2 linked regions of the Massilia sp. METH4 genome follow. The protein of the gene in region 1 interacts with the protein of each later gene in a pairwise test. Links are inferred from orthologs where the notes say so. Each region holds a gene or a part of one and is shown on either strand. Other genes may lie near its edges. The genes, in order: rlmN and ftsZ.

Evidence for each region.
Region 2: the proteins of rlmN (region 1) and ftsZ interact in binary tests that used the Escherichia coli proteins (3 or more experiments, as listed by UniProt). The link is inferred for Massilia sp. METH4 from one-to-one orthologs.

Annotation. Positions count from the first base shown.
Region 1 is NZ_CP146614.1:60,947-64,109, forward strand. Bases 148-2,991 are described here. They hold rlmN (23S rRNA (adenine(2503)-C(2))-methyltransferase RlmN), read right to left. Parts: upstream 2,234-2,991; coding sequence 1,061-2,233; downstream 148-1,060. Other genes in these bases: V6Z91_RS00285 (helix-turn-helix domain-containing protein), read right to left, coding at 148-157; pilW (type IV pilus biogenesis/stability protein PilW), read right to left, coding at 231-1,061; ndk (nucleoside-diphosphate kinase), read right to left, coding at 2,334-2,759. In the rest of the region: more of V6Z91_RS00285, read right to left, coding at 1-147; V6Z91_RS00305 (Bax inhibitor-1/YccA family protein), read left to right, coding at 3,091-3,163.
Region 2 is NZ_CP146614.1:2,918,830-2,922,140, reverse strand. Bases 214-3,205 are described here. They hold ftsZ (cell division protein FtsZ), read right to left. Parts: upstream 2,318-3,205; coding sequence 1,109-2,317; downstream 214-1,108. Other genes in these bases: ftsA (cell division protein FtsA), read right to left, coding at 2,438-3,205; V6Z91_RS12970 (peroxiredoxin), read right to left, coding at 427-930; V6Z91_RS12975 (DUF2628 domain-containing protein), read left to right, coding at 214-377. In the rest of the region: more of V6Z91_RS12975, read left to right, coding at 1-213; more of ftsA, read right to left, coding at 3,206-3,311. UniProt on the Escherichia coli protein: Essential cell division protein that forms a contractile ring structure (Z ring) at the future cell division site. The regulation of the ring assembly controls the timing and the location of cell division.

The sequences.
Region 1 (3,163 bases):
TCGCGTAGGCGCGGATGAAACCGCGCGTGACGGCCATGTTCGGCAGCGACGCGTAGTCGCCCTGCTCGATCGCCACCACCTGGCGCGGCGCCAGTTTCAGCTGGTCAGCAATCTGTTCCACCGAGAGGCCCATGGCCTCGCGTTGCGCGGCGAGCATTGCTCCGGCCGGCTGCGCTGGTGGCTGGCTCTGCGGCTTTTTTTGCCCTTCTGAATCCATTGTTACCCCTGTCTCACTCATCAAACGCCCCACGTTGATACGCAGCATACTCGGGCGAGGCTTGGTGACGACGCAACCCGGCCGCCCATTCCTCTTCCGCCGCCTTGTCGCCAAGGCGATGCTGCACCCGGATCGCCAGCCACAGCACGTCGGCCGGCAGGCTGTCGGGCCGGGCCACCTTGCCCAGCCGGGTGATAAAGAAGTTGGCGCGCGCGTAGTCGCGTCGCTCGAAATAAACCCGCGCCAGGTTGGCGCTGGTCGATGGCTGGTCCGGCGCCAGCTGCAGTGCCTGCAGCAGATATTGCTCGGCCCGGTCGTAATCCTTGCTCTTCAGCGCGCAATTGCCCGCATTGTTCAGCGCCTTCGCGGGCGACGCGTACTGCCGGCTGGCCAGGGCGGCGTCGAACCAGCGGAACGACTCCGCCACCCGCCCGCTCTGGCACAGGAACGAGCCATAGTTGTTGGCGACGTCCGGGTTGTTCGGCGCCAGTTGCAGCGCGCGCTTGAAGTTATCGTCCGCCAGCGTCGTTTCGCCCATGCCCATGTAGATCAGCGCGCGCATGCCGTAGGCATCCGCGTACTGCGGGTCGGCGTCGATCGCCTTCTTGATCTCGTCGAGCGCGACCGGCAACTGGCCCGCTTCGTAGTAGCCGACCGCCAGCTGCATGCGGATCTGGGCGCGCTTTTGCGCGGCCGTCGCATCCGACAGCGTGGGCAACTCGGCCTTGCCGCTCGTGGCGGCAGCCCCGCCCGGCCCGCCCGTACAGGCAGCCAGCTGCGTCGCCAGCACCACGGCCATGCCGAGGGCTGCCAGGCGCGCGCGGCTCTGGACGGGCTTGGCCATCAGGAACGAATCTCCACGATCTTGCCGAAATCGGCACCGAACTTGTTTTGATACTCGGCCATCTTTTCCATGCGCTCCGCCACGCGGGTACGGTCCTTGACCTCGCCGGCAAGCTGGCCGCACGCGGCATCGATGTCGTCGCCACGGGTCTTGCGGATCGTCGTGACGATGCCGGCATTCATCAGGATTTCCGAGAAAGCCTTGATGCGGGGGTTCTTCGAGCGCGTCAGGCCCGATTCCGGGAAGGGGTTGAACGGAATCAGGTTGAACTTGCAATTGACGCCATACTGCGGGTGATTCACCAGCGCCACCAGTTCGCGCGCATGCTCGTCGGTATCGTTGAAACCGTCCAGCATGCAGTATTCGAAGGTGATGAAGTCGCGCGGGGCGAATTCCAGGTAGCGCTTGCAGGCCGCCAACAGCTCGGCCAGCGGATACTTCTTGTTCAATGGCACCAGGCCGTTGCGCAGCTCGTCGTTGGATGCGTGCAGCGACACGGCCAGCGCCACCGGCACATCCTGCGACAGCTTGTCGATCATCGGCACCACGCCCGAGGTCGAGAGCGTGACGCGGCGGCGCGACAGGCCGTAGGCGTTATCGTCCAGCATCAGTTTCAAGGCGGTGGCGGTCGGCTCGTAGTTCAGCAGCGGCTCGCCCATGCCCATCATCACCACGTTGGTGATCTGGCGCTCGCCTTTCGGGCCCGGCTCGATGCCTTTCGTCTTGCGCAGCTCGAACTCGGCCATCCACAGCTGGCCGATGATCTCGGCCACCGTCAGGTTACGGTTGAAGCCCTGCTTGCCGGTCGAACAGAAGCGGCAGTTGACGGCGCAGCCGGCCTGCGTGGAAATGCACAGCGTGCCGCGGTTTTCCTCGGGGATGTAGACGGTTTCGACGGCGTTGCCGTTGCCCACGTCCACCAGCCACTTGCGCGTGCCGTCGCTCGACGTGTGGTCGCTGATGATCGCCGGCGCCGTGATATGGGCGCGCGTCTTCAGCTTCTCGCGCAGCGACTTGGCGAGATCGGTCATGCTGTCGAAGTCCGACGCGCCGAACTGGTGGATCCACCGTTGCAATTGCTTGGCGCGGAACGGCTTCTCACCCAACTGCGCGCAGTAGTCGATCAGTTGCGCGGGATCGAGGTCCAGCAGGTTGGTGAGGGTCGTTTCCATATCTTTAATCTTCAATTCAAAACGCCTTCGCCCCGGACATGCCGGGGCGCCAGGCGGTACAGCTTTGGTTACAGCTTGGAGCGCCGCTATCGCCGAGCGATTAGCGGGAGTACACGTTCAGTGCCGGGAAGAAGTAAGCGATTTCCGTGGCGGCGGTTTCGGCAGCGTCCGAACCGTGAACGGCGTTGGCATCGATGGAGTCGGCGAAATCGGCGCGGATGGTGCCTTTTTCAGCCTTCTTCGGGTCGGTCGCGCCCATCAGGTCGCGGTTCTTGGCAATGGCGCCTTCGCCTTCCAGAACCTGGATCATGACCGGGCCGGACACCATGAAGTCCACCAGGTCCTTGAAGAACGGACGGGCAGCGTGCACGGCGTAGAAACCTTCGGCTTCGGCGCGCGACAGTTGGGTCATGCGGGCAGCCACGACTTTCAGGCCGGCACCTTCGAAACGGCTGTAGATCTGGCCGATCACGTTCTTCGCCACTGCGTCCGGTTTGATGATGGACAGGGTGCGTTCGATTGCCATTATTAAAAACTCCAGTAAAAAGAAAGGGTTAAAACGAAATTGATTTCTCGATCAACCTTTGATTTTAGCATACAACACCCCATATACTATGCGTGTTGGGGCGGAAGATGGCGTAACAAGCGGCGGATAGCCGCATCGAAACCCTGGAAAGCGCATCATCGCGAGCGGTTTTGGCTGGGAAGCCCAGCCGTTCGCAGGCAGTTGGGCGGTTTCCGGTGGATTTCAAGAGAGAAATCAATCAATAGACCATCCCGGCGGGCATCAGCCCTTTTCGGCACCTCGCGTGCTAAGCTTTGGCAAGGGTACACCGTACCGACAAAAGGAGTGCAAAATGGCTAACTTGGAAAAAACTTATCAATATGCAGGCGGGCGAGCGGTCGCCCAGAATCGTGTCCTGCGCAACA
Region 2 (3,311 bases), 2.9 Mb from region 1 along the record:
ACAAGTTGCCCCCGTCGCTCGACGAACTGCCTTTGGTCTGGAAAAACCGCTTCGCTCTGATCGAACGGGCAGGCGGCTCCACGCGAGCCAACATGCTTATTCTTCCGTTCGATGACAGATTGAGGGCGGGCTTCAACATCTGGGCGTTTCTGTTCGGGGCACTCTACTTTCTGGCAAAGGGAATGTGGCGGCGCGCATTATCGTATACGCTCACTGTGGTGGCGATTTCGATAATTTTCACCGTGTATTTTGGGTCTAATGAAGTAGGTAAACGGCGGCCAAACCCTGTGAACCTTGGAGGAGCAGTCTTTTTCTCCATCATGGCAAATCGGTCCTACTACAAACACAAGGTCCTCAATGACCGCGGCTGGTGGTAACCAATAAAAAAGCCGCGCAATGCGCGGCCTTGCCTTCGACTCAGTCTGCTTACAGCTGGCCCAGCAGCGTCTCCGCGTTCGACACCTCGAACTTGCCGCCCTGCTCGATGTTCAGCTGCTTGACGACACCATCCTCGACCAGCATCGAGTAGCGCTGCGAGCGGGTACCCATGCCGAATTTCGAGAAATCGGCATCCAGGCCCAGCGCCTTCGTGAAGGCGGCGTTACCGTCGGCCATCATGCGCACGATGCCGGTGGACTTCTGTTCGCGGCCCCAGGCGCCCATCACGAACGCGTCGTTCACGGCGATGCACCAGATCTCGTCCACGCCCTTGGCCTTGAACTCTTCCGCGTGCTGCACGAAGCCGGGCACGTGCTTGGCCGAGCAGGTGGGCGTGTAGGCGCCCGGCAGGCCGAAGATCGCGATCTTCTTGCCCTTGACGAGGTCTTGCACGTTGAACGTGTTGGGGCCCAGCGAGCAGGCTTCGGTTTCGACTTCGATGTATTCGGACAGCGTGCCTTCCGGCAGGGTATCGCCGATTTTGATGGTCATGTTCGTACTCCTCACTCAAGCAGAAAAACTAGGCGAAAAAAAACCGCCGCGGGCAGCTACCCGAGGCGGCAGCTCCGGCAGTATGCCAGAGCGCGAGCGAACCCGCTCGAAAGCGCCGGCCCCTCTCACGTAGGCCGGCGAAGACGGAGCCCGCGAGGACTCCGCGAATCCAATCCGATCAGTCGGCCTGCTTGCGCAGGAAGGCCGGGATGTCGTAGGTTTCCATGCCGTTCTTTTCCATCGCGCGCACCTGCTCGGAAGCCGATTCGCGGCGCCATACGGCCGGCGCCTTCATGCCTTCGAACGAGTGGCCGCCGGCCACGCCCGCGCCCATCGTCACGGAACCGGTGGCACCGGCCAGGCCAGCCTGCGGGTTCAAAGGGTTGTTGTGGGTGCCCGTGCGCAGCATCTGCTGCGGCACCAACTGCACGTGCTTCTTGTTCTTGCCCAGGCCCGTGGCCACCACGGTGACGCGGATCGCATCGCCCATCGAATCGTCGTAAGCGATGCCCTGTGCGATCGATGCGTCCGGCGCGGCGAAGGCGCGCACGGCAGCCATGACTTCCTTGATTTCCTTGCCCTTCAGGCCACGGCTCGCGGTCACGTTGACCAGCACGCCGCGCGCGCCGGACAGGTCGATGCCGTCCAGCAGCGGCGATGCCACGGCCTGTTCCGCGGCGATGCGCGCGCGGTCCACGCCGGAAGCGACGGCGGTGCCCATCATGGCCTTGCCCTGCTCGCCCATGATCGTCTTCACGTCGTTGAAGTCGACGTTGATGTGGCCCGGCACGTTGATGATCTCGGCGATGCCGGCGACCGCGTTGTTCAGCACGTCGTCGGCATGCTGCAGCCATTCGATCAGCGATTCATCCTCGTAGATCTCTTCGAGCTTCTCGTTCAGGATCACGATCAGCGAGTCGACGTTCTGCGACAGCTGCTCCAGGCCTTCTTCGGCGATCTCCATGCACTTCTGGCCTTCGTGCGAGAACGGCTTGGAGACCACGGCCACGGTCAGCGCGCCCAGCGACTTCGCCACTTCCGCGACGATCGGGGCGGCGCCGGTGCCGGTGCCGCCGCCCATGCCGGCGGCGATGAACACCATGTGCGCACCGCGCAGCGCATCCTCGATGCGGTTGCGCGATTCCTCGGCCAGCTTGCGGCCGACGTCGGGCTTCATGCCCGCGCCCAGGCCGGTCTCGCCGATCTGGATGATGTTGTCGGCCTTGGAAGCCGACAACGCCTGGGCATCCGTATTGGCGGCGATGAATTCCACGCCGCTCATGCCCTTGTTGATCATGTGCTGCACCGCGTTACCGCCCGCGCCGCCCACACCGACCACTTTGATCACCGTTCCCAGTGATGCGTTATCGACCATATCGAACTCCATGATGTGCTCCTAGAAGAAGAATGCGCCCTTCAATTGCCAGCCCTTGCTTATCGGTAGAAGGACCGGGCTTGACGACCGCGAATATTTTAAAATTACTCGACCCTGGTTTCTACTGTGTCCTCAGAAATTCCCGAGGAACCATTCCTTCATGCGTTGCCAGACCGCCTTCACGGACCCGTCCTGGCGCGTCACGATGTGCCCGCGCAGATACTGCTTCTTCGCCTCCAGCAGCAGGCCGAGCACGGTGGCGTAGCGGGGGCTGCGCACCACGTCGGCCAGCTGGCCGCGATAGTCCGGCGTGCCGAGGCGCGCCGGTTTCAGGAAGATGTCCTCCGCCATTTCGACCATGCCTGGCATGATCGAGGAGCCGCCGGTCAGCACGATGCCGGACGAGAGCACGCCCTCGTATCCGGACTCGCGCACCACCTGGTGCACCATGGCGAACAGTTCCTCCACGCGCGGCTCGATGACGGCAGCCAGCGCCTGGCGGGACAGGTTGCGGGGGCCGCGGTCGCCCAGGCCCGGCACTTCCAGGTGTTCACCCGGATCCGCCAGTACCTGCTTTGCCACGCCGTAGCGGATCTTAATTTCCTCCGCTTCGGACGTGGGCGTCCGCAAGGCCATCGCGATGTCGTTGGTGATCTGGTCACCGGCGATCGGGATCACTGCCGTATGGCGGATCGCGCCGTCCGAGAACACTGCAACGTCGGTGGTGCCGCCGCCGATATCGATCAGCACTACACCCAATTCCTTTTCGTCCGGCGTGAGCACGGCATCCGCGGATGCCATCGGCTGCAGGATCAGGTCCGAGACCTCGAGCCCGCAGCGCCGCACGCACTTGACGATGTTTTGCACGGCGCTCACCGCGCCCGTGACGATATGTACTTTCACCTCCAGCCGGATGCCGCTCATGCCGATCGGCTCGCGCACGTCTTCCTGGCTGTCCACGATGAATTCCTGCGGCACGGTGTGCAGCAGCTGCTGATCAGTGGGG